DNA from 4 places in the Bacillus sp. PK6-013 genome. Region 1 is predicted to be linked to each of the others. Evidence: riboswitches for the same ligand, from Rfam matches in the RefSeq annotation. Region 1 holds a riboswitch; each other region holds the start of a gene.
What was found. Region 1 has a riboswitch for S-adenosylmethionine ahead of M1E03_RS14905 (methionine biosynthesis PLP-dependent protein). Riboswitches for the same ligand answer to the same signal wherever they lie in the genome.

Region 1 (7,658 bases):
GGCTTCCTTCCAATTTGCGCGCATACATGCTTTGTTCCCGGCAGATTTCCCTTAGTGCGTCAGTCAGCTGAATTTCATTTCCCGCACCGCGCTTCGTTTGTTCGAGCACAGGGAAAATCGAAGGCCTCAGCACATAGCGGCCCATAACCGCGATATTTGAAGGGGCTTCTTTGACAGACGGCTTTTCCACAAGATCGTCAATTTGATATATTTTGTTCTTTTGCGCGGACGTCTGAATAATGCCGTATTTGCTCACGTCCGCCGGATCGACTGGCTGAACGCCGATTACTTCTGTCTGATATTCTTCAAATACTTCGAGCAGCTGCCGAAGCGCCGGCGTTTCTGACACCATGATGTCGTCGCCGAGAAGGACGGCAAACGGCTCATCACCGATGAAATGCTTGGCCGATAACACCGCATGTCCGAGACCGAGGGGCTCCTTTTGCCGGATATAATGAATATTCGCCATATCGGCGATGTCGCGTATCTCTTTTAACACATCATTTTTTCCTTTGGCGAACAGGTTTTGCTCCAGTTCAACAGAGCGGTCAAAATGGTCTTCAATCGAACGCTTATTTCTTCCTGTAATGATAAGGATGTCTTCTATTCCTGATTGAACAGCTTCTTCCACGATATATTGTATAGCCGGTTTATCGACAATCGGCAGCATTTCTTTCGGCTGCGCTTTTGTTGCCGGCAAAAACCTTGTACCCAAACCGGCTGCTGGGATGACTGCTTTTTTTACTTTCATGGTTATTCACTCCTGGTCTTTTTTATGAATCTGTTCCGGGTTTTTGAAACACCCAAAGCCTGTTTCCGATAAAGTTGATCGCCATTCCTGCGACTGTTGCGGACATTTTGCTGACAAAAAGGGAAAGGCCGGCTTTTTGAAAAATATACAGAAGGACAAATGTAGCGCCCGCTGCTGCAAGATTGATTATGATAAACCGGACGATTTCCGCGCCATGTGCTTTTTCCTTTACTTGAAACGTCCATGTCCGATTCCAGATATAGCTGTTTGCTACGCCTGCCGAATAGGAAAACAGCTGTGCGGCCAGATAGGGTACGCGGAGGGACGTAAGGATGAAAAACACGGCGAAATCAACGAGTGTGTTTCCGGCTCCGACTATCCCGAAACGGGCGAGTGTGGTGATGTTTTTTTTGTTCATAACGGCATTCGGCTGTTTACCTCCCGTCTATTTTGTGTAGGGCTTCGTAAAAGCTTAGAAACAACTTTAATAGACAATGTTGAATAAACGATAAACAAAAGATGAACAAACTATGAAATGTTTTCTGAGGAAAAGAAAAACCGTTCCGCTTAAAAAGCGGAACGGTTACTTTTTGACCATTTTGACATGGGGGATATTCGCATCTAAAAATTCTTCAGACACGACTTTATAGCCGTGTTTTTCGTAAAAGGGAACAGCCTGTGTCTGCGCGTTCAGCATGAATTGAACCGCGCCTTGCTTGGCGGCTTCCTCTTCAAGCGCCTGAATGATCAGGTTGCCGATGCCGAGGGAGCGGTGGCTTTTCAGTACACAGATTCGTTCAAGTTTGCCATAGCCGTCGACAAGCCGTAGCCGGCCAGCGCCGATCGGCTCTTTTCCGTCATAGATGACGAGATGTGAAGATTCCTGATCGAGATGATCCATTTCTTCTTCCGGTGATACGTGCTGCTCCTTGATAAAGACTTCCTTTCTAACAAAGAAGGCGTCTTCAAGCTGTTGTTGATTCTTCACAATGACGGCTTCCACTGGCTTTCTTCACGCTCCTAAAATAAAAGTTTCATAGACGGTCCATGATCCGTTGTCCAATTGGTAAAGCAGATGAAAGCGGTCGATGACTTCTTCGTGCGACGCGTCTCTCATTTTCAGCGTGCCGAGGACGTCGGAATGCTCATCATCTGACAGCTTTTGTGCGACTGTGACATGGGGAACAAACGCATATTCGGGTTTGTCTTCCAAAACGCCGCTGTACATTTTTTCATGAAGCTGCGTCAATTCTTCTGTCGGTTCGGCTTTCATGTAGATGACATTATTGACAGGGGCAAAGGAACTGAATTTTGTAATCTTCAGCGTGACCGGTTTCAGCTCTTTTGAAAGTTCCCTCAGGTGTCCTACGACGCTCGCGATCTCGTCTTCGGACACTTCAAAAGGTGTTCTTAATGTAAGGTGGGGCGGAATTAAAGCGTAATTCGGGTCATAGCGTTTTCGGTAGGAATTTGCAATGTCCTGAAGTTTTTTTGATGGAAATAGCACAATACCGTATTTCATTTTGTTCCCTCCTTAAACAATTGATATGGTTTAGTATATCAAAGATGGGCCGATATACAGAGAGCTACAGCATTTTTTTTAAAGCGGGGGTGATGAGCGGCTGCCAGTATGTCCACTTGTGATCCCCGTCGAAAGCTTTGAAATCGTAGTTTGTCTGCTTTTCTTCAAGCAATTCTTTTAATTGCTCATTTGGACCGGTGAAATCCAAAATTTGATCATCAGTCGTTTTGACGGCGGTTTCTTTCTCTCCGATTTGGTGGCAAATTGAAATAAGCTGCAGGGAATCGGACTGTTTCACTTTATCGAGAACATGGCGGTCGACATAAGGTGACTGCATAATGACGTTTCCGAACATATTCGGATAGTCAAGCGCCGTCATGAGGGAAACCGTTCCTCCGAGCGAATCCCCGATCAGCGTCCTGCCTGATCCGACTTGGTATGTCGGGTACTCACTGTCGGCGAAAGGGACGAGTTCATTTGCCAAAAAACGTTTATACGCTTCGAATTTTGACCCTTCCGGATGGTATGTAAGCCTTCTTTCCTGTACGTTTTTGTACGGAATGCCGATGATGATGCTTCTTTCGATTTCGCCGTTCGCCAGCAGTTCTTCCACCTGTCTGCTGATGCGCCCGAGGCGGAAATAGTCATGTCCATCCTGTGCGATGATCACATGATATTTGTAAAGCGGCGAGAAGGATGACGGCAAATAGACGAGAAGCTCCATTTCCTCGCCGAGCTCTTCCGAAAAAAGCTTCTTCTCCTGAATGACTCCTGTTTTCATAGCCAAGATGAATTCCTCCAGAAATAATGTTTGTGAACGTTTCCATTCATTTTAACACGAAATTCTCTTGTGAAAGAAGCGAAAAGGGCTGCCGAACTGTTCGGCAGCCGTGATTTTTTATGTCCGTTTTTTTTCGTACCAGGGCGTTGACGGTCTATCCGGAGGGTATCCGCAGCGTTCGCGGTACATTTTTCTTTCCTCTGTGAAATCCCACCAGCTTTTAGCGCTTTCGGGATCGTTGGCGTAATGGACGATGCATCGCAGCGCATCTTCTGCACAAGGATCTTCCCAGTAGCCTTTCAGTTTTTCGAGGCGGATGATCAAATCCGCACCTGATTCATGCTTGATGTCGCCAAGGGAATAGTAGCCCAGGTCAACGGCGCACTGCGCCATTTTCGGCCCGATGGAAGGAGCGGTTTGAAACTGGGCGAGCGCCTTGATGTATGCGGCGCGCTCCAAAGACGAACCGAGCGTATGTGCAAGGACGGACAGATCCATATATGCCGTGTTTTTTATTTTTACCTTGGCTGTCCTTAAGTTTGACCGTTCTTTTTTTGTCAGAGGCAGCTTCATATGAACACCTTTTAAAGATACAGATCGAACATGTTGACGTCATAGCCGAGCTGTTTTAAATAATTAAACAGCTGGGCCCTGTGATGGAAGACGTGGGTGAGCGTTTCCGTCAGCCAGCGGCTTTGGGTCATCCCTTCATCAAGGTAAAACGGCTTTGTTTTTTTCGTCAAAAATTCCTCGTCGGAGAGGGAAGTCATATACGTTTGAAAAGCGGCGAATCCTTTCTGCATAGCTTCAGCCATTTGGTCAGCCGACTGCAATGCACTATACTTCTTTTCAATTCGGGAGATGGCGGCCTCTTCCTTTTCCTGCATGATAGCCATGTCGGCTTCTGGGATGGCCGTCAGATGGCTTGCCAGTTCTTTCAGGCTTCGCATGCGGTCGGCGGGCCGGTAAGACCAGTCAGATTCCTTCACTTTTTTCAGAAGATGACACGTGGAGCGGATGCCCGTCTCCATCTCGTGGAACAAATCGCTCCGCAGGGCTTGAACTTGCTTCATTTGCTTCATCCTTTACATTTTGCTTTATTCTAAAAGTATCACCTAATCCTGACAGGCTTTGTCACGATTCTTAAAAAAAGTCAGTCGTACCTTGCTAAAATGTCAGCAGCCTTCCGTTTCAGCTGAAGCTTGATTTCTGCGGGTTCTTTGACAGTTGCCTCAGTGCCGAGGTTCCACAAAAGTTCCCCGAAATACTCAAGTTCTGGTCTGGGGAGGTTTGCATCGATCGCCCCCGTTCCGTCATCCCGCATGGTGAGGATCTTGAATAAGTCCACATCAGCCGCAGCCCGCCTGGCTCCTCTGCGTGTCAGTTCCGCTTGCAGCCGCACCGGTTCAGGGCACTCGCTCTCCGAATGTTTGATCCAGCTGAGAACCGATGGATAGGGAAGCTGGCGGGCCAGCGGGCTGGCCGCTTTTTCCGCCCGAAGGATGCGGTCGGCGCGGAACAGTCTGAACGCCTGCCTTTTAAAGCAATAGGCCGGACAGTACCAGAAGCCGTTCCAGCTGAACAAGCCGATGGGCTGGATGGATCTCTCCGCGCAATCGTCTGTTCCGTCATAAACGACCGTCAAAACGGATTGATTGATGGCTGCATCAAGAAGCGTTTCTAAATGTTCGGCGGCTTTTGGACGATGCGGATTCCAGAACACGATTCTGTCTTTCATCGCATCAATCCGCTCCTGTGTTTCCACGGGAAGGTGGCGGTAGAACTTTTTTAAAACCATCCGCGTTTCCGCATCAAAGGGAAGCGATCCGAAAAACTGCAGAGATTGATACGCGAAAAACATAGCCGCCGCCTCTGATTGTGTAAAAAAGAGCGGCGGAAGCACAGGTTCATTCAGCAAATAATAGCCTCCGTTCGCGCCTGTTTCAGAATAGATCGGGACGCCGAGCGCGCTCAGCTCGTCCAGATCGCGGAGAATCGTGCGGTAGGAAACCCCGAATTCTGCTGCGAGCTCCCCGGCCGTAAATTTTCGTTTTGTATGAACGGTCATCATCAATTCGATTAATCGCTCTGTTTTTGGCATCTGATTCCTCCGGTTCCGTCGTTTGGTTTCATCATACCATGTTCAATATGAGGAAAGATTTAAAAATGACCCTTGAAAAATGTCTTGACTTAGGTTAAAGTAAAGAACAATCAGAAAATTGAAGAGATTCTTATCACGAGAGGTGGAGGGACTGGCCCTTTGAAACCTCAGCAACCGGTCTGCACTGACGATGTCAGTGTACCAAGGTGCTAAATCCAGCAAGCAGATGCTTGGAAGATAAGAAGAAGCGCATAATCCCCCTTCTTCTTATGAAGAAGGGGTTTTTTATTTTTAAAAGGATGGTGTCATATGACTGAACATGTACAAACAACGCTGGCGCAAATCGGCAACCGCAGTGATGAAATAACGGGAACTGTCAATCCTCCCGTTTATTTCTCTTCTGCGTACAGGCACAAAGGGATCGGGGAATCCACAGGGTTTGATTACATTCGCACAAAAAATCCGACAAGACAGCTTGTTGAAGATGCAATCGCGAAACTCGAAGGGGGAACGCGCGGCTTTGCGTTCAGTTCCGGTATGGCTGCCATTCAGACGATCATGGCTCTGTTTCAAAGCGGGGATGAGCTCATCGTTTCGTCCGATTTATATGGGGGAACGTACCGCCTTTTTGAAAACGAATGGAAGAAATACGGACTTCGCTTTTTCTACGACGATTTTTCAGACGAAGACTGTATCAAGTCGAAAATCACGAACAATACAAAGGCACTGTTTGTAGAAACGCCGACAAATCCGCTCATGCAGGAAGCTGATATTCAAAAAATCGCGCAAATCGCTAAAGAGCACGACTTGCTGCTCATTGTTGACAATACGTTCTATACACCGGTTCTGCAAAAGCCGACTGAGCTCGGCGCTGATCTTGTCATTCACAGCGCGACGAAGTATTTGGGCGGTCATAACGATCTTTTGGCGGGGCTTGTCGTTGCAAAAGGCGAAGAGCTGTCTGAGGAAATGTTCCAGCACCAAAACGCCATCGGCGCGGTTTTATCGCCGTTCGATTCATGGCTCTTAATGAGAGGGATGAAGACGCTCGCTCTCAGGATGAGACAGCATCAGGAAAACGCGCGGGAACTTGCGGCCTTTTTGGAAGAGCAGGAGGAAATTGCCGATGTTCTTTATCCGGGAAAAGGCGGCATGCTGTCATTCCGCGTTCAAAAAGAAGAATGGGTTAATCCGTTGCTGAAAAATCTCAAGACGATCTGTTTCGCCGAAAGCCTCGGCGGAGTCGAAAGCTTCATCACCTATCCGGCGACACAGACCCATATGGATATCCCGGAAGACATCCGAATTGCAAACGGCGTCTGCAACAGACTTCTGCGCTTTTCAGTCGGAATCGAACACGTCTCCGATTTAAAGCAGGATCTAAAAGCTGCGCTGGAAAAAGTAAAAGGGGAGGCGGTTCCGCATGAGTCATGAAAACTGGACGCTTGAAACAAGGCTTGTTCATAACCAAAATAAAACGGACGGAGCAACCGGAGCCGTCAGCGTGCCGATCCAGCACGCCTCAACCTTTCATCAAGGTTCTTTTGACAAATTCGGCGAATATGACTACAGCCGGTCAGGAACACCGACAAGAACGTCGCTTGAAGACACGATAGCCGAGCTTGAGGGAGGGACGAGGGGATTTGCTTTTTCATCCGGAATGGCCGCGATTTCCACCGCCTTTCTGCTTTTGTCAAAGGGCGATCACGTGCTTGTCACAAAAGATGTGTACGGCGGCACTTACCGGATGATTACGGAAGTGCTGAGCCGCTTCGGGATTGAACATACTTTCGTCGATATGACGGATTTAAATGAAATTGCTTTAAACATAAAGGAAAATACAAAAGTCATCTACCTTGAAACACCGTCAAATCCGACGCTCGGCATTACGGATATCAGAGGCGTCGTCAAGCTTGCCAAGGCGCACGGCTGTCTGACGTTTCTTGACAACACGTTTATGACCCCGGCGCTGCAGCGGCCGCTCGAGCTCGGCGTCGATGTTGTGCTACACAGCGCGACGAAGTTTTTAAGCGGACACAGCGACGTATTATCAGGACTTGCCGTTGTGAAAGACAAAAAGCTCGGGGAAGAACTTTATAAGCTGCAAAATTCGTTCGGCGCTGTTCTCGGCGTCCAAGACTGCTGGCTTGTGCTGAGAGGGCTGAAAACACTGCAGGTCCGGCTTGAAAAAGCATCTCGAACAGCTCAGCAGCTCGCTGAATTTTTTGAAAAGCATCCGGCCGTCAAACAAGTGTATTATCCGGGACTGTCTTCGCATCCGGGTGCGTCAGTTCACAGGCACCAGTCATATGGCGCCGGCGCCGTCCTTTCGTTCGAGCTGGAGAATGCAGAAGCCGTGAAAAAGATTGTGGAACGCGTCTCTCTTCCGGTCTTTGCCGTCAGTCTCGGCGCTGTGGAGTCGATCCTTTCCTATCCGGCAAAAATGTCACACGCCGCTATGCCGAAAGAAGAGCGGGAAAAACGGGGGATTACCGACGGCCTT
Region 2 (7,658 bases), 1.8 Mb from region 1:
GATGCTTTTGCCGCTTTTCGTCTTCTGCAGAAGCATGACCTGGTAAAAGATGGACGCGTACACATTTTTGGCTTTTCCCGCGGCGGGATCATGGGTATCTTAACGGCAATCGAAATGAAAGAAGCTGCAGCTTCGTTTGTGTCTTGGGGCGGTGTCAGCGATATGGTTATGACCTATCGCGAACGCAAAGATTTGCGGCGGATGATGAAGCGGGTCATCGGCGGGACGCCTGAAAAGGTTCCTGAAGCGTACGAATGGAGGACGCCTTTTGACGAGCTGGAGAAGATCGAAGCGCCCGTGCTTTTGATCCACGGAGCAAACGATGAAAATGTCTCCATCGAGCATGCGCGGCGTCTAGAACGCGAACTTCTGCAAAGAAACAAGTCTGTGGATACGTGGTATTTCAGTCGATATACCCACTATTTTCCTCCGCGGGAAAATAGGCGGATTGTAAGAGAATTGTCTCAATGGATGAAAAGCCGGCCTTGGACAAGTTATGGTAAACTAAAAGAAAAGAGAAAAGGAGGGGGACTTTAGGTGGGAATGCCAGTTGAATTTAATACAATGATTGTGACAAAAGGAAAAGAAACACGGGTTGAGGAAAATGTGTTTACACTTGAAAAAGAAGGTTATCGGGTTTACCCTCTTCATGTGCCGCTTGAAGTCAGAAAGACTAAGCGGGGCGACATTACCGGCACCGCGCAGGCGGAGCGCCTTGAATGGTCAGACGGACGGACTCATTTAACATACAGGCTCGTATCATTAAATTCGACGAATTAAAGAAAGCCAAGGCGCGGATAGCGTCCTTGGCTTTTCTGTATTATGCAGGCACATCTTCCTCTTTTCCGATTCCTTTTTTGGAAGTCAGCCTGTGAATCAGCATGGTGAGAGCGCCGTCTCCTGTCACGTTCGTTGCTGTACCCAAGCTGTCCTGAGCAAGGTAAAGTGCGATCATCAATGATACGCTGGTTTCATTAAAGCCGAGCATCGACTGCAGCAGTCCGGCCGCGGCCATAACGGCACCCCCCGGGGCACCGGGCGCTGCGACCATTGTGACGCCAAGCATTAAAATGAACGGCATCATGATCGAAAAAGTCGGTGTTTGACCGTTTAGAATCATTACGCCCATTGCACAGCTCGTCAGTGTAATCGTGCTACCTGACAAATGAATATTGGCCAGGAGCGGAACGGCGAAGTCAGCCACTTTTTGGCTTGCTCCCGTTTTTCTGACTTGTCTCAACGTGACGGGAATCGTTGCCGCTGACGATTGTGTGCCGAGCGCAGTGAAGTATGCCGGCGCCACGATTTTCAACAGCGACAGCGGATTTCTGCCGTTTGCAGCGCCCGCAACGGAGTACTGAATCAAAAGTATGACGAGGTGAAGCACGATAATCATCACGAAAACTTTAGCAAATACGGATAAGATTGTCTGCACCTGACCGCCGAACGTCATATTGGTGAAAATACCGAAAATATGAACAGGCAGTAACGGAATAATAATATATGATATCAGCTTTTCAACGATCGTTTGAAATTCATCGAATGCGTTTTTTAATGTTTTTCCGGGCAGATAAGCGATTCCGATTCCCATGATGAAAGCAAAAATCAGTGCGCTCATCACGCTCATAAACGGCGTCATTTCAATGGTGAAAAATCCTGCTTGCAAAACTTCTTCCGGATTTTTAAATTCCTGCAGCTGATGGCCGGAAATGATCGCGGGGAGAAGATTTGATCCGACAAGGTACGCCAGGAGGCCGGCAAAAATGGTTGACGTGTAGGCGATACCTGCTGTAATGCCAAGGATTTTTCCGGCGCCGCGGCCGATTTGTCCGATGCCGGGAATAATAAAAGCGATAATAATAAAAGGAATGACGAATTTAATGAAGTTTCCAAAAATATCATTGAAAGTAGCGGCTGTTTTGACAAACCAAAGCGGAGCAAAGCTTCCGACGATAACACCAAGAACAATTGCCGTCATAATTCTCGGCAGTAATCCAAATTTCATAGATGTGTCCTCCTGATATATACAAATGTTTTTATCATATTATCATATGAAAGATTTCTTTTGTTAAAAATAAAAAAAGTCTGTATTTTCAAATAATAACAGCCGCGAATTGGAAGCGTTTTATCACAGGCCGTGCTTGATTGTCGTTTTAATCATTGTCCAGAAAATGGCATCGGCCGCTGACAGGCGAAGCGGATTTTTAATAAACTGCAGCAGCGCAGAATACCTGCGCTGCTGCAAGCGGGTTGAGTTATACGAGCGGTCCTCCGGCTTTTTCAATGTTTTCGGTATTAGAGAATTTTTTGAAATTCTTTTTGAATGCATTCGCCAAGTGGATCGCTTTTTCCTCGTAATCGTTTTCATCTGTCCAAGTTTTAGCCGGGTCAAGCACTTGATCAGGCACACCCGGAACATGGACCGGTGAATGAAGTCCGAAAATGCGGTCAGTCTTCATTTCGGCGTTATCCAGTTCTCCTTCTATCGCAGCCTGAACCATCGCTCTCGTATAAGCGAGGCTCATTCTTTCCCCTGTTCCGTATCCGCCGCCGGTCCAGCCTGTATTGACGAGAAAGACGCTGACGCCGTGTTCATCGATTTTTCTTCCGAGCATTTCAGCGTACACATGTGCAGGGAGCGGAAGGAACGGGGAACCGAAGCAGGTCGAGAATGTGGCTTCAGGAGCGGTGATCCCGCGTTCGGTGCCGGCGAGCTTGCTTGTATATCCGCTCAGGAAATGATACATGGCTTGTTCTTTCGTTAACTTGCTGATCGGAGGAAGCACGCCGAAAGCATCTGCCGTCAGAAATACAATGGTCTGCGGGTGTGCTGCGATGCTCGGCTTGACGATGTTGTCAATCGCATCAATCGGGTAAGCCGCTCTCGTGTTTTCCGTATAGAATGCGTCGGAATAGTCCGGCTCCCCGGTTTTGCCGTCAACCACGACATTTTCAAGAACGGAACCGAAGCGGATCGCATTGTAAATCTGCGGTTCTTTTTCTTTGCTTAAGTTAATGCACTTGGCGTAGCAGCCTCCTTCAATGTTGAAAACGCCTGTGCTGGACCAGCCGTGTTCGTCGTCACCGATCAGCTTCCGTTTCGGATCGGCGGAAAGCGTCGTTTTTCCTGTGCCTGACAATCCGAAGAAGAGAGCTGTTCCGCCTTCCTCGCCAATGTTTGCCGAACAGTGCATCGGTAAAATGTTTTGTTCAGGAAGAAGATAATTCATAATAGAAAAAATCGATTTTTTCATCTCGCCGGCATATTCGGTGCCTCCGATTAAAATCGTACGCTTTTCAAACGACACGATGATAAATGTTTCAGATCTGGTCCCGTCAATGAGCGGATCGGCTTTGAAATGCGGAGCGGAAAGAATCGTAAACGGCTGTTCTTCAGGTTTTTTATCATGTTCTTCAGGTCTGATGAACAACTGTCTTGCAAACAGGTTGTGCCAGGCGAACTCGTTGACAACTGTAATCGGAAGCCGGTATTTTTCGTCTGCTCCTGCAAACCCTTCAAATACATACAATTCATCGCGTTCCTTTAAATAGCTGAGCACTTTTGTGTACAGCCGGTCAAAGGCGGATTCTGAAATCGGCTGGTTTACTGCGCCCCAATCGATTTTGTCCTTTGTGCTCGCTTCTTCCACAATGAATTTGTCTTTTGGCGAGCGGCCGGTGTATGTACCGGTTGTAGCCCGCACGGCTCCGGAAGATGTTAAGACTCCTTCTTTGCGTTCAAGGACTTTTTCAACCAAAAGGGGAACGGATAAGTTCAGCTGAACGTTTTCGCCCATTAATAACGTTTGTAAGTCAGTTGTTAAATCTACAGAATTCATAAAAAACCTTCCTTTGCGTGTTTTTTAATGTGTATAACATTAATGTAGAATTAGTATAACACATTTACTCTTATAGTCTATACCGTTTCTTCATTTTTCGTTCGGGTTTTTTCTCGAAAGACAAGTTTAAATTTATTGCGGCCGATATTGACATAACAAGCCATTTTAAGATAAGATATTTCATTGAGCGGATACTCTTATCCCGAGCTGGTGGAGGGACAGGCCCAATGAAACCCAGCAACCGGTTTCTCTTATTAATGGAAAAAAACAGTTTCTGAGACAACTACGGTGCTAACCTGATGCAAGGTGTTCAATACCTTGAGCGATAAGAGTGAAAGGCACGCAATACCAGACCCTTTCCTCAGCGAATAGGAAAAGGTTTTTTTATTGCATAAATTGAGATCCAAAAATTGCTAAAAAAACTGCCTTCAGGAGGAAGGTACTCGGCGTTTTTCACAGGACGTGAAAGGTTTTAGCCGAGTATCAAGCAGGAGGAAGGTACTGGGCGTTTTTCACAGGACGTGAAAGGTCTAGCCGGGCAGCCAGTCAGGAAAAATTCTATTAAGAGGAATTTTGACTTAGAATCTCGTCAAGAATAGCATATGGAAATTGTTTCAAAACGAGAGCGTATGAAGCCCGAGTATCGTCATATAATCAAGAGGGACGAGATCCGTATCATACTTAAGATCACGGCTGATCTTCATATACAGGAGGAAACATAAATGAGCAAAAACCGTCGGTTATTTACATCAGAGTCAGTTACGGAGGGACATCCGGACAAAATTTGCGACCAGATTTCGGATAGTATATTAGACGAAATTTTAAAGAAAGATCCGAATGCCCGCGTTGCCTGTGAAACATCTGTGACAACCGGATTGGTGCTGGTAAGCGGTGAAATCACGACGTCCACTTACGTCGATATTCCGAAAACAGTCCGCGAAACGATTAAAGAAATTGGCTACACACGTGCAAAATACGGTTTTGATGCCGAAACTTGCGCGGTCTTAACGTCTATAGATGAACAGTCGCCAGATATTGCAATGGGAGTCGACCAGGCGCTTGAAGCGCGTGAAGGAGCAATGAGCGACGCTGAAATTGAAGCGATCGGAGCCGGAGACCAAGGTTTAATGTTCGGTTTTGCCTGCAACGAAACAAAGGAACTTATGCCTCTGCCGATTTCGCTTGCTCATAAATTGTCTCGCCGTTTGACAGAAGTCCGCAAAGAGGAAATTCTGCCGTATCTTCGTCCGGACGGAAAGACACAGGTAACTGTTGAGTATGATGAGAACAACAAGCCGATTCGCATCGATACAATTGTCATTTCGACTCAGCATCACCCTGAGATTTCGCTTGAACAAATTCAGCGCAATCTGAAAGAGCATGTCATCAACCCGGTAGTGCCAAAAGAGCTGATCGATGAAAACACGAAGTACTTCATTAATCCTACGGGCCGTTTTGTTATCGGAGGACCGCAGGGGGATGCCGGTTTAACAGGACGCAAAATCATCGTTGACACCTATGGCGGATATGCCCGTCACGGCGGCGGAGCGTTTTCCGGTAAGGATGCGACAAAGGTTGATAGATCTGCAGCTTATGCTGCGAGATATGTAGCGAAAAATATCGTCGCCGCAGGCCTTGCTGATTCCTGTGAAGTGCAGCTTGCCTACGCGATCGGTGTCGCACAGCCGGTATCCATTTCAATCGATACATTCGGTACAGGCAAAGCCAGTGAAGAAACATTGATCGAAGTGGTTCGCAAAAACTTTGATCTAAGACCTGCCGGCATTATTAAAATGCTCGATCTTCGCCGTCCGATTTACAAACAAACGGCAGCTTACGGACATTTCGGCCGCCTCGACCTCGATCTGCCTTGGGAGCGCACAGACAAAGCAGATCAGCTGAAGAAAGATGCATTAGGAGAATAACAACCGCATAGCCGCTTTCATAAGCGGCTTTGTTTTTCGATGGCAAAAAGCGGGCGGATGTGAAACGTTTTTCTTTAAACACTTGTCTAATCAAGAAGCAGACTTTGATTTCTGCACGAAATTTAAAAAATCGGAGGCAATACTATGTGTGGATTTGTAGGGGTATTCAATCATCGCCCATCATCCGAGACAGCAGCCCAGGAAGAACTGATTAAACAAATGAATGAAATGATTGTACACCGCGGTCCGGACGATGATGGGTACTATCATGATGAGCATGTAGGCTTCGGATTTAGAAGGCTCAGCATCATCGATGTGGAAAACGGAGGACAGCCTCTGTCTTATGAAGATGATTCCTATTGGATTATTTTTAATGGAGAAATCTATAACTATATAGAACTGAAAGACGAACTTATTTCAAAAGGATACGAGTTCAAAACCGATTCAGATACGGAAGTTTTGCTTGCGACTTACCGCCACTACAAACAGGAAGCTGCTTCCAAGCTGCGCGGAATGTTTGCTTTTTTAATCTGGGATAAAAAAGAACAGCTCCTATACGGAGCGCGCGATCCGTTCGGCATTAAGCCGCTCTATTTTACGAAAACGGACGGCCATGTTTATTTTGCGTCAGAAAGAAAGAGCCTGATGGCTGTTGATGCCGATTTGGAATTGAATGAAAAAGCGCTTCAGCAGTATACGTCATTCCAATTTGTACCAGAGCCTGAGACGCTTGACAAAAAGGTGCAAAAAGTAGAACCGGGCCATCAGTTTACTGTCCGCCCGGGCGAGGATATTCAATTTAAAACATACTGGAAAGTTCAATTCAAGCCTGTTCAGACCGAAGAAGACAAGCTTGTTCAGGAAGTAAGAGACGCGATCTTTGATTCCGTAAAAGTCCATATGCGAAGCGATGTGCCTGTAGGTTCCTTCCTTTCCGGAGGCATCGACTCTTCTTTTATCGTGTCGGTGGCGAAGCAATTTCATCCCAACTTAAAAACGTTCTCTGTCGGCTTTGAACATGAAGGCTTCAGCGAAGTTGACGTTGCGAAAGAAACCGCTGATAGGGTCGGCGTGGAGAACTTCAGCGCGATCATTTCCCCTGAAGAATATATGAACGAGCTTCCAAAGATCGTCTGGCATCTGGATGATCCGTTGGCAGACCCTGCTGCAATTCCTTTGTATTTTGTCGCGAAGGAAGCGAAGAAGCAAGTTACGGTTGTTTTGTCCGGAGAAGGAGCAGATGAGCTGTTCGGCGGTTACAATATTTACCGGGAGCCGCTTTCATTAAAGCCGTTTGAACGAATTCCGTCCCCGCTGAAAAAGATGCTTCTGCACGTAGCTTCAGCGATGCCGGAAGGAATGAAAGGGAAAAGCTTTTTAATGAGGGGCTGTACACCTCTTGAAGAGAGATATATCGGCAACGCAAAGATTTTTGAAGAAGGCATGAAATCAAAACTTCTTCGCCAGTATGACAGCAACCTCTCTTACTGTGACGTGACAAAGCCATATTTTGAAGAAAGCAAGTCCTACAGCGAAATTAACAAAATGCAGTATGTCGATATCCACACATGGATGCGCGGTGACATTTTGCTGAAGGCCGACAAAATGACGATGGCCAATTCACTGGAACTCCGCGTTCCGTTTTTGGACAAAGTCGTATTTGAAGCGGCTTCCAAAATTCCGGAAGAGCTGAAAACGAAAAACGGCACGACAAAATATCTGCTTAGAAAAGCGGCGGAAGGCATCGTTCCAGATCATGTCTTAAACCGCAAAAAGCTAGGGTTCCCTGTGCCGATCCGCCACTGGCTGAAAAACGAAATGCATGACTGGGCCGTGAACATCATTAAAGAGAGCGAGACAGACGCATATATCCATAAAGATTACGTGCTTCAGC
Region 3 (7,658 bases), 1.8 Mb from region 1:
GCTACAAGACAATCCGTCGGAGAGCACATCCAAAGAAGCGAAGATGCTTATGATTATGCTTTATCTCAATTTGAAACTGCGAGCAGGCAGGAACATTACAATGAGACAGAGTACAGCGATGCGCAGCTGATGCTTGAAAACGCGGTCAATGAATTAAACAAGCTTTCGCTGTTTGCCAATGAGCAACAAAGGGAGGAAATTCACCGCCAAAGGCTTCAGCTGCAAACCCTTCAAAACAATATGATTCTGCAGAGATCGTATGAAAGATGAACCCTTTTTGAAAGGGTTCATTTTTTTGAAAAAAAGTGATTGACAAAAAAGGACGATGTATTTAATGTATTAGGTGTACTATATCGAGTAATACAATTAACACACACATGTAAAGGAGCAATTCTCATGAGTGATAAACATAAAAAAGTAACGCCGATGGTGGTCGTGGCGTTTATCATTGCCTGTTCGTTCTTGTTTGTTCTTGCGAAGCTGGGCTTTATAATTCAAGAAAATTTGGGATACGTGTTTTTTTAAAAGTGAATGACCTGAGATTGAACGAGAAAGAAGGGAGATAGATGATTCAAATCGATCCGAGAAGCTCAACCCCGATCTATGAGCAGATCATCCAGCAGATGAAAGAGCTTTGCTTAAAAGGGATAATCAAGCCTGGAGATAAACTTCCTTCTGTCAGAGAGCTTGCAACTATTATCATTGCGAACCCGAACACTGTCAGCAAAGCCTATAAAGAACTTGAACGGGAAGGAATTATTGAAACGTTGAGGGGGAGAGGAACGTATATTTCAGAAAACGCGAAAGTTACGCTTGATGAAGGGAAGATTGCGATGATTAAAGAGCAGTTAAAGCAGCTGATCATCGATGCGCATTACGCTGGGATCGACACTAAAAAGCTGCAGGAGTGGATGGCGGAAATCGCCGAAGAAGTGAGAGGAGGCGAAGTGAATGATTGAGCTCAAATCTGTGTCAAAAACAATTGAGGGAAAACAAATACTCAAAAACATCTCCTTTAAGCTTGAGGAAGGAGAGATTTTCGGACTGCTCGGCAGAAACGGCTCAGGGAAAACAACGCTTCTCCGCCTGATTCAGCAAATCCTGCTGCCTGATGACGGAGACATCTACTTCGGCAGCGTCAAGGTGAAGGACCATCCGCTCGTCAAGCGCAATATTGTCTATATGCCCGTTCAAAACACCTATTTCGAAAAATACAATTACAAACAGCTCGTCAATATTTTGCGTAACATTTATCCTGACTTTGATGTTACATATGCGAATGAATTAATGAACCGCTACGATATTCCCGAAACAAAAAAGTACAGGGAATTGTCTACAGGATTGAAAAAGCAAATGTCGCTGATTTTGTCATTTGCGATCCGGCCGGCGGTCATCCTGCTTGATGAGCCGACAGACGGCATTGATGCCGTCACAAGACAAGATGTTCTCCAGCTGATGGTCGATGAAGTGGCTGAAAACAACACGACGATTCTCATCACATCCCACCGGCTTGAGGATATTGAAAGAATGTGCAACCGAATCGGTTTTCTCGAAGACAATACATTGTCGAACATCATGGATCTTGATGAACTGAAAGGCGATTTTATTAAAATCCAAATGGCATTTGAAGAAGATGTCAATTTGAAAATCAGGGAAAGGGAAATCCCTGTTTTGGATCACACCGGCGTGTTTTATACGGTGTTGATTCCGAAAGCAGACGATGTGAGCAAACAATTTCTAAAAAGTTTGTCTCCGAAAGTTTGGAACGAGCTTCCGGTCAGTCTTGAGGAAGTATTCATCGCGAAGTATGGAGGTAAGCGAAGATGGTAGACCGCGGACTTTTATATAAAGAGTGGAAACAGCATTTCTGGATTTTTTTAGTTGTGTTTGCAGCGGTGATGCTGAGTGAACCGTTTTCGATTTTAAATGATTATTTTCAGTATCAAGGATGTCTTGCGGAACAGAAAAAATTTCCCGATATAGAGTGCGTTTTATATAAAGATTATGAGATAAGCGGGGTCATGAGAATGTTCTGGATTGGCGGAGTCGCGCTTGCACTCAGCCAGATCGGGTTTGAACGGAGCAGAGGAACGCTTGATTTCACACTCGGGCTCCCTTATAGGCGAGGCATCATTTTCAATACGAAATATTTCTTGGGTATTACAATTCTTTTAACAGCCCAGCTATTATCTTACTTGTTATCTTATGCCTTAGTTGTTTTGTATAAGGTTGACGTCGTCAACTTTCACGAGTATTTTATCGGATCGGTCATATTCTGCTTTATGGTCTACTCGCTTGTCATGGCGGCGGGCGCGATGACCGGCAATCCGCTGGCCCAGATGATTGTTGCTTTTTCAACGTCGATTCTGCCTTATTTGCTGATCGGCCTTCCGATGGCAAACTTGCAGATTATCATGAGTTTCTTTGGGGTTAATTCTGCTTTATTTTCTCAGGATTCATATTTTTTAAATTATATAACGCCGATTGTGTACCTCGACGGTTTCGGCGTCCATAACGGCGGCTTGGCCTTTACGCTGTTGATTCCGCTGGTCATGGGGATCTTGTTTTATATAATCGGCTATTTTTGCTTTATCAAACAGCAGCTTGAACGGAACGGACATTTTTTTCTCTGGAGAAAAATGGATCGCCCGATTCAAATTCTCGTGATTTTATTTGGCATCTGGGGATTCGGCGCAGCCACTTCTTCTAGCCTGTTCAGCTATATCTTCGGTATGTTGATCGGTTCGGCAGTCGGATTCTTAATCAGTTACTTCTTGATTTTCAAAAAAATAAAACAGCTGTAATCCATAATGGAGAGGAGATTTACAAATGATCAGTGTAGAGCATATTCACCACTCATTTAAAGTCGGTAAAAAGGGGAGGGAAAATGAAATTAAAGTGTTAAAGGATGTCTCGCTTACCGTTGAAAAAGGCGAAATCGCCTGCATTGTCGGACGGAGCGGTTCCGGAAAATCGACGCTGTTGAACTTGATTTCCGGCTATATCGCCCCGACAAAAGGTAAGATCGTCATTGACGGTACGGATGTCACAAAGTACAGCGAAAAAGAATGGGCGGCATTCAGGCTTGAACATTTCGGCTTCATCTTTCAAAGTTTTCAGCTGATTCCGAGCTTGACGACTTACGAAAACATCGAACTGCCTCTGACTTTAAAAGGTGTTCATCCGTCTGAGCGGAAGCAGCGCGTCAATGAGATGCTTCACCGCGTCGGCCTTGAAAACCACGCTGGACACTATCCGAATGAGCTTTCAGGCGGACAGCAGCAGCGCGTCAGCATCGCCCGCGCTTTGATTTTGAATCCGTCAATCATTTTAGCCGACGAGCCGACCGGAAGCCTGGACTCCGAAACAGAACAAGAAATCCTCGAATTCATTCGGCAGCTGAACAGGGAGCGCGGTATTACATTCGTCATCATCACGCACGATGACGAGGTGGCATCGATCGCCAAAACGAAATTTCAGTTATCTGACGGCGTGTTAGAGAAAGGGGAAGAGACTGTTGAAGTTTAAGGATCAGTTGAAGTTCATTAGAAGAAATATGAAGAAAAACCGCCTGCGTGTATTCATGACCATTCTCGCAACAACGGTGGCCTGCGCATTCTTAATCGTGCTCGCATCGGTCGGGTTCGGCCTGCAAAAATCGCTGACTGAACAGCTGATGAAAGAGCAAATCGTGACTGAGATAAATGTTGTCGGAAAAGAAGGGCAAAGCGATCAGAAAGTTCAAAAGAAAGACTTGAAAGAATTCGAAAATCGCAAAGATGTGTCCGCGATTATCGAGCGCACGCAGGTGTTCGCACCTGCTGAAGCAAAGTTGGGCAACAGGACAAACAATCAAATGTCGAATATCACGATTACTGACATGGCCGCTGAACAAAAAGCCAATATCAAACTCGATCGCGGCCGCGTAGCGAAAACACCGAATGAAATCGTCGTCGGCTACCATTTTGGGAAGAATCTCTGGACGAAAAAAGAAGCCCAAGATTATGAAAAACAGATGGAAAATAATGCTGAGGAAGTAAAAGAACCAAAAGGATACGCAGAAGATATTCTCGGCAAAACAATTGAATTAAAGATCTCAAAAATGGATGAAAAAACAGGAGAAGAAGGGAAAGCGAAAACATATGATCTGAAAGTTGTCGGAGTGACGAAAAAACCTTCTTATGAATGGGCAAGCGATTCAACAGTCTATGTCAGCAACGACATGCAAAAAGACATCACCGGATTTCTGAAGGCGGACAAAGACAACGGCACGATCGAAAAAAAGCTTTCGGTTTACGCGGATAATTTTGAACATGTCGGACAGCTGACAACAGATTTGGAGGATGAAGGCTACTACGTCGATTCAATAACGAAAAAACTCGAAAGCATCAATCTTTTTTTCATGGCTTTTAAAATCGGTCTGATCTTTGTCGGAGTCATTGCCGTTTTGATTTCAGCGATCGGCATTTTCAACACGATGACAATGGCGGTTACAGAGCGGACGCAGGAGATCGGCATTATGAAAGCGATCGGGGCGAGCCCGAACGTGATCCGGAAAATGTTCCTGCTGGAAAGCGCCTATATCGGCATCTTAGGATCTGTTTTAGGTGTTATCATTTCATACGGTGTCAGCTTTTTAGTGAACAAGATTATACCACCTATTTTATCATCGGTTTCAGAAGGAGGAGCGAGTGCGGCAGACTTCAGCATCACCTTCTCGTACATTCCGGTCAGTCTTGTCCTTATCGCGACCTTGATCAGTGCAGGCGTCGCCATTCTTTCAGGCCTGAACCCGGCCATTAAAGCGACAAGAACGAACGTGCTGACAGCATTAAGAAGAGAGCTTTAAGAAAAAAGCCGGCGGTATGCCGGCTTTTTTAACGTTTCGGAGGTCTGTACCCCGCATCACGCGCCTCCTGTTCTGTGCAGAACCAGCGGGCGACGTTTTTCGTGCGGTCATAATATGTACTTCCTGGTGTATGATAAATATGGTTGACGCTTCCTTTGATTTTGCACTCTTGTTTGCTTTCACCGCTGTTTTTCTTAGGGGAGGGCGCGCTGTGTGACGTTCCGGCCTGAGCGGTGGCGTTCTTTTCTTTTACAGTGGCTTCGGTACTGCCGCTTTTTTCTTCAGCCTTAGCCAGTTTTTCTGACAGCGATTTTGTTTTTTTCGTAAGCGAGTCTTTTTCTTTTGTCAGTTTTTCGTTTTCTTTTTTTAATGTGTCATTCTCCGTTTTGGCTGCCTTCAGTTTTTCGTTTGCTTGATTGAGCTGCTGCTTTAATGCGGTTTGCTCCTTTTGTACAGCGCTGTGTTCAGTTTTCAGTTCCTGAAGCTCGGTTGTCAGGTCCTCTGTTTTTGTCTCATCGACGGCATATGTTTCCTCACTGTAATAAGGCGCAGAGATGATCAGGAGGAGAAGTCCGCCTGCAAAACAAGGATAAAAGAGTTTTCTGGAAAACCTTTTGCCTGGAGAAAAGATTCTTCTGATCAAATGAAATACAAGGTAGCAGATGGAAAAAATAAAGGATAAAAACCCGATCAGCATGATAGATTCCATGATTCGTCTCCTTTCGTGTTTGATAACTATATTTTAGCTTAAAAAGAAAAAAATGTTTATACCAAAAAACTTCTTGCAAATCTAAATATTCAAACTTAAAATAAAGAAATCATTTAAAAAACTGAATATGCAGCTTATAAAGAGAGATGGAGGGACTGGCCCGGCGAAATCTCAGCAACCTGCAGCAGAGCAAGGTGCTAAATCCAGCAGAATGTCAGGCGCATTCTGAAAGATAAGTTGAACAACTCTTTCAGGCGCTGAAAGAGTTTTTTTTATTTTGGAGGAGGAGATATACATGAACAAGATATTAAAATGGACTTCCGTGCTGGGACTGGCCTTGAGCATGGCGCTTCTGACCGCATGCGGAAACAATGCCGAAAGCGATGGTAAAACGATCAAAATAGGCGCTACTGCAGGACCGTATTACGATATGGTCAAAAAAGCGATTCAGCCTGAACTTGAGAAAAAAGGCTACAAAGTTGAAGTGGTCGAATTCACCGACTATGTACAGCCGAACACGGCGTTAAGCGAAGGCGAACTCGACGCCAATTTGTTTCAACATGAGGTTTTTATGAAATCATACAATCAAGAAAACAATAAACATCTTGCTGCACTCATTTCTGTGCCGACCGCTCCGATGGGTCTCTATTCTGCCAAATATAACGACTTGAACGATGTCAAAAACGGGGCGGAAGTGGCTGTTCCAAACGATCCGGCCAATGCCGCCAGGGCATTTTTAACGCTCCAGGATCAGGGGCTGATTCGGCTGAAAAGCGATGTCGACACATTGAAAGCCTCTGTGCGGGATATTGCGGAAAATCCGAAAAAGCTGACATTTAAACAGCTTGAATCTGCCAATCTTCCAAGAGCGGTCGATGACCTGGATATCGCGGCTGTCCCGGGTAATTTCGCTCTCTCCGCTAATATGAAGTTGCAGGACGCGCTGGCGCTTGAGAACATGCCTGACCGCTACCGCAATCAAGTGGTAGTGGATGAAAAAAACAAAGACAAGCCATTCGCCAAAGATCTCAAAGAAGCGGTAAAATCCAAAGCTTTCGAAGATGCGATCGATCGGGAATTCGCCGGTTTCGGAAAGCCAAAATGGATGACGCAATCATAAAAAAATTCCCCCTTTAAAAAGGGGGTTTTTTATGTTGAAAATCGAAATCGTGTCAATTGAAAAAAATGGGCAAAACGAATAGAATCTAGAGGAAATGCTAAAGAGAAAGAAGGAAACGCTATGCCGCGCACATTATGGCTATTGGTCATCGGAATGTTTATCAATGTCACAGGGGCATCTTTTTTATGGCCGCTGAATACCATCTATATCCATCAGCATTTGGGAAAGTCGCTGACAGCGGCCGGATTTGTGCTGATGCTGAACTCAGGGGCAAATGTGCTGGGCAACCTGTTCGGGGGATATCTATTCGATAAAATCGGCGGATTTAAAACCGTCGTACTTGGAATTGTGATCACGTTTGCGAGCCTTTCAGGCCTCGTCTTTTTTCACGAGTGGTTCCAATACATTCTTTTCTTAACACTGGCCGGTTTTGGATCAGGGATCGTGTTTCCGGCATGCTATGCAATGGCCGGCTCGGTTTGGCCGGAAGGCGGCAGAAAGCCGTTCAATGCTGTATACGTGGCGCAAAATGCAGGGGTGGCAGTTGGTTCAGCGCTCGGCGGAATTGTCGCGTCTTTTTCATTTACGTATGTTTTTCTGGCGAATGCGATGCTATATGCCGTCTTTTTCATGATTGCGATTTTCGGATTTAGACGCATTCGGTCTGAAAAAGCCATGCAGTCTTCTGTTTTGGATCATGCCGATTCAGTCAGCGGGAAATCTAGATTCTCCGCGCTTTTGGTTATATGTACGGGCTACCTGCTCGGCTGGGTCGCTTATTCGCAATGGTCCTCGACCATCGCTTCACACACCCAGGAGCTGGGGATATCTCTTGGGCAGTACAGCGTACTTTGGACAGTGAACGGGGCGCTCATTGTTTTCGGTCAGCCGCTGATCGGTTTTTTTGTGAAACGGTTTGCCGAATCGCTGAAAAACCAAATCGTGATCGGATTTGTCATTTTTATGATGGCATACGGAAT
Region 4 (7,658 bases), 330 kb from region 1:
CCTCGTTCTCAGCCTGTTTTTGAGGGATGTCAGAAAAGACAAGCTGCGCAGGAAGAACAAGGCGGAGGAGCTGACATTGCTTCCGGCTCCTAAAGAAGCGAAAGAATCTTAAAATGAGGAGGTTCTGACATGAAAATTTATGTTGTTTACGACAGTGAAGGCGAGCATACGAAAAAGCTGGCTGAAGCCATTGCGGAAGGCGCAGGGGAACATGAGGCTGCAGACGTGCTGATCGATCATGTCAGCCAGGCGGATATTAGAAAGCTCGAAGAAATGGATGCTATCATCTGGGGCTGCCCAGGTCATTTCGGTACAATCAGCTCCGGATTAAAAACTTGGATCGACAGGCTGGGCTACCTTTGGGCGGAAGGGAAGCTGATCAATAAGATCGGCGCAGTCTTCTGCACAACAGCGACAACTCACGGCGGTCTTGAGGCGACAATGCTCAACTTAATAACACCGATGCTTCATCAAGGCATGATGGTCGTCGGCTTGCCTGGAAATGTACCTGAAAATGCTTTATACGGGTCTTATTACGGTGCAGGCATCACGTGTCCTGTCGACAGTGACGAACTGATCGGCGAAGAAGGCCTGGAGCTGGGCCGGGCTTTAGGCAGACGCGTCGCCCAAGTGACAGACCGCTTTACAGCAGGACAGTGAGGAGCGATTTGACATGACCATTATATTGACCATCATCGCTGCTGTCCTCGTCATTATCGGTCTGGTGGTATTTAATGTGCGGTCGGCGTCTTCACAGGATAAACCCGAACATGAGGATAACGCGGCAGCTGAAGCTGGCATTCCTCATGTTCAGGAAGAAGAAGTCGCTGAGCAAGTTGAAGCCGATCAGCAAGATCCGTTCGAAATGAATGATCAAACCTATCGGGCGATTCTGCAAAAACTTCAACATCCAAAAGAGGAAAAAAACCATTCCGAGAAAACGGAAATGGACGATATGGATTACCGAAAAGCATTAAAATCCATGAAAAAGCGGGAACAGGATTAAAGGCAAATTCGCTGGGAACCAGCGGGTTTGCTTTTTTTTTTGCATTTTTTTGTAATATTTGATTGCGATTTTCACTGTATCGGTGTACTATTGATGTAGTACACTGATACAGTGACTAGAGGAGGATATGTTTTGCGGTCTTTCAGCGGTTTATTTAAAAAAGATTTTCTCATGGCAAGGTTTTGGTTTTTGGTTTGGATGCTGTGCATGATTTGTGCGATTATTGCAAGCTTTTGGTTTGCTCATTATACAGGCGAATCAATGGCTCTTTTTGGGGCGCTAGTGACCATTTTATTATTTCATAGTCTGTTTTGTCCTTTAATGATCCTAGCTCAGCTCCGTCTGGAAGGGAAGACGCAGCTTTGGTTATATAATCCGAACAACAGTGCGTTATTGCTGGTGTCAAAGCTTGCTTCAGCTGCCGTATACCAATTGATTTCCCACGCTGTTTTATTCATTTTCGGGCTGGTTGTCAGAAGCGTTCTGCTCTCCAGCAGCGCCGGTCTGTTTTCCGTGTCAGATTTGCTTCTCGTCAATATCGCTGTCTTTTTAGGCTCCATCAGTTTTTCCACATGGGTGATGTTTCTGTGGACGGTATATGAAGCGCTCAGAAAATATCCGGCTATCAAAAAAATCCGCTGGATCATTCCCTTGCTAATCTACAGTGCTTACGGATTAATCGAGGCGCTGTTCATCGAGAGCGGCTTATTCCAGGAATTGCAGAAATTGTGGAGCATTTCTTTAAAGGCTGAATTCAAACTTCATTACGAACATTCAGGATGGACTGTTACATTTTCTCAAGTTGATTTGCCGGGTGTTCTCCTGGTGTATTACACAGTCTTAGGCGTCTGTCTCTTCTATCTCTCCTGCAAATTACTGAACAGAAGAGTTGAGGTGTAAAAGAATGGCAAATGAATTTTCTGCTTCAAAGCCGATCTATAGGCAAATAGCCGAACAGCTCTTTAAAAAAATGATCCGCGGAGAGATCAAACCGGGAGAAAAATTGCCTTCGGTCCGTGAGCTGGCTGTTCAGACACAGGTAAATCCGAATACGATTCAAAGAACCTACAATGAAATGGAAAGGATGGGCGTGGTGGAGACCAGAAGGGGACAGGGCACCTTTGTTGTTGAACATACGGAAGTCATCGATGATTTAAAGCGGGAGATGAGGTCGGAAGTTATCGGGCAATTTGTCCAGAGCATGGAAGAGCTTGGCTTGTCTAAACAAGACATGTTGTTGGAACTTGACCGTTTTCTTCAGAAAGGAGATCCCAAATGAAGATTGAGCTGAAAAATGTCACGAAGAAGTTTGGCAAAGAGTATGCGCTCAAAGAGGCCGATCTGTCACTTTCTCCCGGGAAAATTTACGGGTTGACAGGACCGAACGGCAGCGGCAAATCTACGATCTTGAAGCTGATCACAGGGCTCTCGTTTCCGGATTCGGGCTCGGTGCTGATCGGAGGGCGGCCGGCAGCCAGAAAGGAGACGAAGAACATCGCCTATTTAACAGAGCTCGATATGTTCTACGATCCATTTCGGGTCAAGGATATGATTCACTTTTATGAAACCCAGTTTTCCGATTTCCGTATAAATAAAGCGTGGGACCTGTTAAAGGACATGAAAATCGACGGGGATAAAAAAATCGGCAAGCTTTCCAAAGGCAACCGGGGCAGGCTGAAGCTCGCGCTCACATTGGCGCGCGATGCAGCAGTCGTGCTGCTTGATGAGCCGTTTTCCGGTCTTGATCCGATGGTGAGAGAATCGATCGTCAAAAGCCTTCTTACATATTTGGAGCTTGATAAGCAGACAATCGTCATCGCCACCCATGAGATTCATGAAATTGAACAAATTTTGGATGAGGTCGTCGTCGTCTTAAATGGCCGAATTGAAGAAAAAAAGGATGTCGAACAGCTGCGCGAGGAATCCGGAATGTCGCTTTTGGAATGGCTGAAACGGTTTATTGAAGAAAAAAATTGAAAAGGCTGGAGGAGAAACAGTGGAAACACTTTTGGAATTAAAAAATGTATCAAAAACGATCAGGGGGAAAAAGATTATCGACGGCTTGAGCTTTGACGTGCGGGCAGGCGAAATATTCGGCTTCCTAGGTCCGAACGGCGCCGGAAAAACGACGACGATCCGGATGATTGTCGGGCATATGAACATCACCGCCGGTGAAATCGCCGTGTGCGGCGTCAGCGTAAAAGAAAATTTTGAAAAGGCCGCGCGGCATATCGGAGCGATCGTTGAAAATCCGGAACTGTATAAATTTTTAACGGGCTATCAAAACCTTCAGCAATACGCGCGCATGACGAAAGGCGTGACGAAACAGAAAATTGACGAAATCGTCGAGCTTGTCGGATTGAAAAACAGGATCAACGATAAGGTCAAAACGTATTCTTTAGGAATGAGACAAAGGCTTGGCCTGGCCCAAAGCCTTTTGCACGATCCGAAGCTCTTGATTCTCGATGAGCCGACGAACGGGCTTGATCCGGCCGGTATCCGGGAAATTCGCGATCATTTAAGAAAGCTGACGAGAGAAAGAGGTATGGCGGTCATCGTTTCAAGCCACCTGCTTTCAGAAATGGAGCTGATGTGCGACAGGATCGCCATTATCCAGAACGGAAAGCTCCGGGATATTCAGCATGTGCACGGACCCGCTCGGGATGAAAAGAAGCGCTATTATATTCAAGCGGATGACAATCAGGCTCTGATGCGGGAAGCGGCTGCCTTCAAAAAGATGAAGGTTGACGAAGCGGAAGGCGGGATAGAGCTCAGCCTTCAAAAGGATGAAGTGCCTGATTTGATCAAACACTTGTCAGACAACGGTGTCCGCCTATATGAAGTGAAGGCTGTGAACAAATCGCTGGAAGACCGGTTCCTGGAAATCACCGCAGAGAAGGAGGAAGCTCAGCATGTTTAATCTCATCGTAAATGAATGGATCAAAATTTTTAATCGAAAAGGCACATATGTCATGATTGCGATTTTGCTGTTATCTGCCATCGGGCTGGGCGTTCTCACAAAGACGATCGGAGAGACAGACCAAAACCCGGACTGGAAAAAAGAATTGATGCAGGAAAATAAAGATATGAAAGAACAACTTAAAGGGGTCAATAATCCGGCACTTGAAAAAAGCTATGAACGGTCGACCGCCATTAATGAGTATCGAATCAAGCACGATTTGCCGGAAGACGGGGACTATTCGGCCCTGTCGTTCATCAGCGACGCGAGCGGCAACATTCCTCTCCTCGGTCTGTTTGTGATCACGGTGGCTGCGGGAATCGTTGCGAATGAATTCAACTGGGGAACGGTGAAGCTGCTTGTCATCAGGCCGATCAGCCGCTTTAAAATCTTGCTGGCAAAATATTTTACAGTTCTGCTTTTTGCATTGGCTTTGCTTTTCATTCTGTTCGCAAGCGCGGGTATCACAGGCCTTGCTTTATTCGGGGCAGGCGACGGCAGCCAGGTTCACTTGGCGTACGCCGATGGAACCGTTGAAGAAAAAAGCCTGCTGCTGCACTTGGCCGGCAGCTATTTGCTGAATTCAATATCGCTTTTGATGATGGCGACAATGGCCTTTATGATTTCAGCTGTTTTCAGAAACAGCTCGCTTGCCGTAGGTATTTCAATTTTCCTTTTGGCAATGGGCGGAACGGTGACAAACTTGCTCGCAACGAAATTTGATTGGGTGAAATACATCTTATTTGCCAACACTGATCTCACTCAATACTTTGACGGATCTCCGCTTGTTTCAGACATGACGCTGGGATTCTCGATTGTGGTGCTGGCTGTCTATTTTATCGTTTTTCATGTGCTCGCCTTTGGTGCATTCACAAAAAGAGACATCGCTTCATAAGCGGTTTTCGCAAAAAAAGCCTGACGCCGGTTTTCCGGGCGTCAGGCTTTTTTTAAATATAAAAAGACTGCTGACATTCGGTCAGCAGTCCTGTATGAAGATCAGCGGTTCACAGCTTACGCTTTTGTTACGTTAGCAGCTTGTGGTCCGCGGTTTCCTTCAACGATTTCGAAAGATACAGATTGGCCTTCTTCCAAAGTTTTGAAGCCTTCGCCTTGAATAGCAGAGAAATGAACGAATACATCGTCTTGTCCTTCAACTTCGATGAATCCGAAACCTTTTTCAGAGTTAAACCATTTTACTTTACCTTCTAGCATGAAATTTCCTCCTAAAGCGATAACGCTTAAATTCACTATTCTTGCTCTAAAACAAACTTCCAAGACGAAAACTCTTACAAAACTTTCTTCTTAAAGATAGTTCGAACAAAAATAATTACCTTTACTTTACCAGTGTTTAAGCGAAATTACAACTGCTAAACACAATTTTTTTAAAAAAAGTGAAATTTAATAATCAGGGCGAAAAATAAAGCATTAAAAAGCGGGTTTTTGAAATTTTCACAATTCTGATTGACAACATTTCGAAGAAGCTGTAAAGTTAGGTAAAACTTCATGCATCAACACTTCTTATTTAGAGAGGCGGAGGGAATTGGCCCTATGAAGCCTCGGCAGCGGGTTCTGCATACAGCAGAATACTGTGCCACATCCAACAAGCCGTACGGGCTTGGAAGATAAGAAGAGAGCGGACCACTCTATTTACTTCGTGTCGTCTAAGGCTTCTTCTTATTTTTTAAGAGGGAGCCTTTTTTGTTAGCCAAAAAGAGGAGGAAGATCATCATGATTACATTTGAAGGCGTTGAAAAGGTCTATGAAAGCGGCGGACAGAAGGTTCATGCGCTCAATGGAATCGACCTTCATGTAGATAAAGGGGAAATATACGGCGTCATCGGATTCAGCGGCGCAGGGAAAAGCACGCTGATCCGCTGTGTGAACTTCCTTGAAAAACCGACGGCCGGAAAGGTATTCGTCGGCGGAAGAGACTTAATGTCTCTGTCGAAAGCTGAGATTCGAGCTGTTAAAAGGAAGATCGGCATGGTATTTCAGCATTTTAACCTGTTAAATTCAAAGACGATTTTCGCTAATGTCGCTGAGCCGCTCGCGCTTGTCAAAACACCGAAAGCCGAAATCAAGCAAAAAGTGACGGAACTGCTCCATTTTGTCGGACTTGAGGATAAAGCCCGCGATTATCCGGATCAGCTGTCGGGCGGCCAAAAGCAGCGCGTCGGCATTGCCCGGGCGCTGGCGACAAATCCGGAGGTTCTGCTCTGTGATGAAGCGACATCCGCGCTTGACCCGCAGACGACCGGCGATATTTTGAAGCTGCTGAAGCGCGTCAACGAACAATATAACATCACGATTTTGTTGATCACTCATGAAATGAATGTGGCAAAAGAAATCTGCGACAAAGTCGCGGTCATTGAAAAAGGAAGGATCATTGAATCAGGCAGCGTGTTTGACGTGTTTTCCGCGCCGGAAACCGAAACGGCCAAAAGCTTTGTCAAATCAGCCATCGACCACGAGATACCTGAATCGATTCAAAAATTAAATGTGAAGCATCTCTACCAGCTTCAATTTGTCGGCGAATCTTCCGGGAAGCCATTTCTTTCGCAAGTGGCAAAGCGGTTTGACGTAGAAGTCAACATTCTGCACGGAACGATTACAGAGCTTCAGGGAATTCCGTTTGGCAGTATGACGGTTGAACTGCAGGGGGAAGACGGTGAAATCGGGCGGGCGCTCGAATATATCCGCAGAGAAAACATTCGCATCAGGGAGGTATAAGCATGCTTGTTACATATGACCAAATCATTGACGCACTGGTTCAGACGATTCAAATGACGGTTTTCTCGCTTTTATTTTCAAGCGTGATCGGCATTCCGCTCGGCATTTTGCTGGTTGTCACAAGGAAGGGGCATCTGCTTGAAAATCCGGCAGTTTTTACGGTTGTCAATATGATCATTAACATTTTCCGGTCCGTTCCGTTTATCATCTTGATGGTTGCTTTAATTCCGGTGACAAGGCTGATTGTGGGGACGTCCATCGGCACATCGGCAGCGATTGTTCCCCTGACTTTTTATGCGGGGCCTTACATCGCAAGGCTCGTCGAGAACTCTCTGCTTGAAGTCGATCCGGGAGTCATTGAAGCCGCTGAAGCAATGGGAGCGACTCCGCGGCAGATCATCTTCCGGTTTCTGATTCCGGAAGCGCTCGGTTCGCTTGTGCTGAGTTTTACGGTGGCAACGGTCGGATTGGTCGGAGCGTCGGCGATGGCTGGTGCGATAGGCGCCGGCGGTCTTGGGGATTTGGCGATCACATACGGCTACCAAAGGTTTGACACGCTGACGATGATCATCACGGTTGCAATTCTCGTCATCGTTGTGCAGGGATTGCAGACATCCGGAAACGTTCTGTCCAAAAAATTGAGAAGAAGATAAACAGAGAGGGAGACAGCTATGATGAAAAAGTTCACATTTGTTATCATTTTACTGCTGCTTGCGGGAATGATCGCGGGATGTGCGGCAGACTCTGATGCGAAAACCATTAAAATCGGCATCAGCGGAACGGATACAAGAATCTGGGACTTTGTGAAGAAAAAAGCCGAGAAAGAAGGCTTAAAGCTTGAAATCGTCAAATATTCTGATTATGTTCAGCCGAACCAGGCTTTGGCGGGCGGTGACATTGACGCCAATGCATTTCAGACGATATCTTACTTTAATGCATTCAAAAAGGAACGCAATCTTGAAC

Region 2: linked by a shared signal. The riboswitch ahead of metK (methionine adenosyltransferase) and the one ahead of M1E03_RS14905 (methionine biosynthesis PLP-dependent protein) in region 1 are both predicted to bind S-adenosylmethionine.
Region 3: linked by a shared signal. The riboswitch ahead of M1E03_RS05685 (MetQ/NlpA family ABC transporter substrate-binding protein) and the one ahead of M1E03_RS14905 (methionine biosynthesis PLP-dependent protein) in region 1 are both predicted to bind S-adenosylmethionine.
Region 4: linked by a shared signal. The riboswitch ahead of M1E03_RS16560 (methionine ABC transporter ATP-binding protein) and the one ahead of M1E03_RS14905 (methionine biosynthesis PLP-dependent protein) in region 1 are both predicted to bind S-adenosylmethionine.

What each region holds. Positions count from the first base shown of each region.
Region 1 is NZ_CP096417.1:2,943,129-2,950,786, reverse strand. It holds gene galU (UTP--glucose-1-phosphate uridylyltransferase GalU) at 1-757, opposite strand, end outside; gene M1E03_RS14940 (GtrA family protein) at 774-1,169, opposite strand; gene M1E03_RS14935 (GNAT family N-acetyltransferase) at 1,335-1,754, opposite strand; gene M1E03_RS14930 (YjcG family protein) at 1,764-2,273, opposite strand; gene M1E03_RS14925 (esterase family protein) at 2,338-3,060, opposite strand; gene M1E03_RS14920 (helix-hairpin-helix domain-containing protein) at 3,172-3,627, opposite strand; gene M1E03_RS14915 (DinB family protein) at 3,639-4,127, opposite strand; gene M1E03_RS14910 (helix-turn-helix transcriptional regulator) at 4,208-5,155, opposite strand; SAM riboswitch class I at 5,283-5,399, shown strand; gene M1E03_RS14905 (methionine biosynthesis PLP-dependent protein) at 5,465-6,589, shown strand; gene metC (cystathionine beta-lyase) at 6,579-7,658, shown strand, end outside.
Region 2 is NZ_CP096417.1:1,094,196-1,101,853, forward strand. It holds gene M1E03_RS05575 (alpha/beta hydrolase family protein) at 1-537, shown strand, start outside; gene M1E03_RS05580 (DUF2584 domain-containing protein) at 538-780, shown strand; gene M1E03_RS05585 (dicarboxylate/amino acid:cation symporter) at 821-2,005, opposite strand; gene pckA (phosphoenolpyruvate carboxykinase (ATP)) at 2,256-3,839, opposite strand; SAM riboswitch class I at 4,034-4,171, shown strand; gene metK (methionine adenosyltransferase) at 4,562-5,764, shown strand; gene asnB (asparagine synthase (glutamine-hydrolyzing)) at 5,909-7,658, shown strand, end outside.
Region 3 is NZ_CP096417.1:1,109,537-1,117,194, forward strand. It holds gene M1E03_RS05645 (YtzC family protein) at 1-270, shown strand, start outside; gene M1E03_RS05650 (hypothetical protein) at 397-525, shown strand; gene M1E03_RS05655 (GntR family transcriptional regulator) at 567-959, shown strand; gene M1E03_RS05660 (ATP-binding cassette domain-containing protein) at 952-1,830, shown strand; gene M1E03_RS05665 (ABC transporter permease subunit) at 1,824-2,804, shown strand; gene M1E03_RS05670 (ABC transporter ATP-binding protein) at 2,830-3,528, shown strand; gene M1E03_RS05675 (ABC transporter permease) at 3,518-4,849, shown strand; gene M1E03_RS05680 (sunset domain-containing protein) at 4,878-5,558, opposite strand; SAM riboswitch class I at 5,690-5,797, shown strand; gene M1E03_RS05685 (MetQ/NlpA family ABC transporter substrate-binding protein) at 5,854-6,678, shown strand; gene M1E03_RS05690 (MDR family MFS transporter) at 6,799-7,658, shown strand, end outside.
Region 4 is NZ_CP096417.1:3,271,142-3,278,799, reverse strand. It holds gene M1E03_RS16605 (DHA2 family efflux MFS transporter permease subunit) at 1-112, shown strand, start outside; gene M1E03_RS16600 (NAD(P)H-dependent oxidoreductase) at 130-660, shown strand; gene M1E03_RS16595 (hypothetical protein) at 674-1,006, shown strand; gene M1E03_RS16590 (hypothetical protein) at 1,139-1,906, shown strand; gene M1E03_RS16585 (GntR family transcriptional regulator) at 1,911-2,285, shown strand; gene M1E03_RS16580 (ABC transporter ATP-binding protein) at 2,282-2,983, shown strand; gene M1E03_RS16575 (ABC transporter ATP-binding protein) at 3,003-3,926, shown strand; gene M1E03_RS16570 (ABC transporter permease) at 3,919-4,860, shown strand; gene cspB (cold shock-like protein CspB) at 4,977-5,177, opposite strand; SAM riboswitch class I at 5,481-5,594, shown strand; gene M1E03_RS16560 (methionine ABC transporter ATP-binding protein) at 5,694-6,695, shown strand; gene M1E03_RS16555 (methionine ABC transporter permease) at 6,698-7,348, shown strand; gene M1E03_RS16550 (MetQ/NlpA family ABC transporter substrate-binding protein) at 7,370-7,658, shown strand, end outside.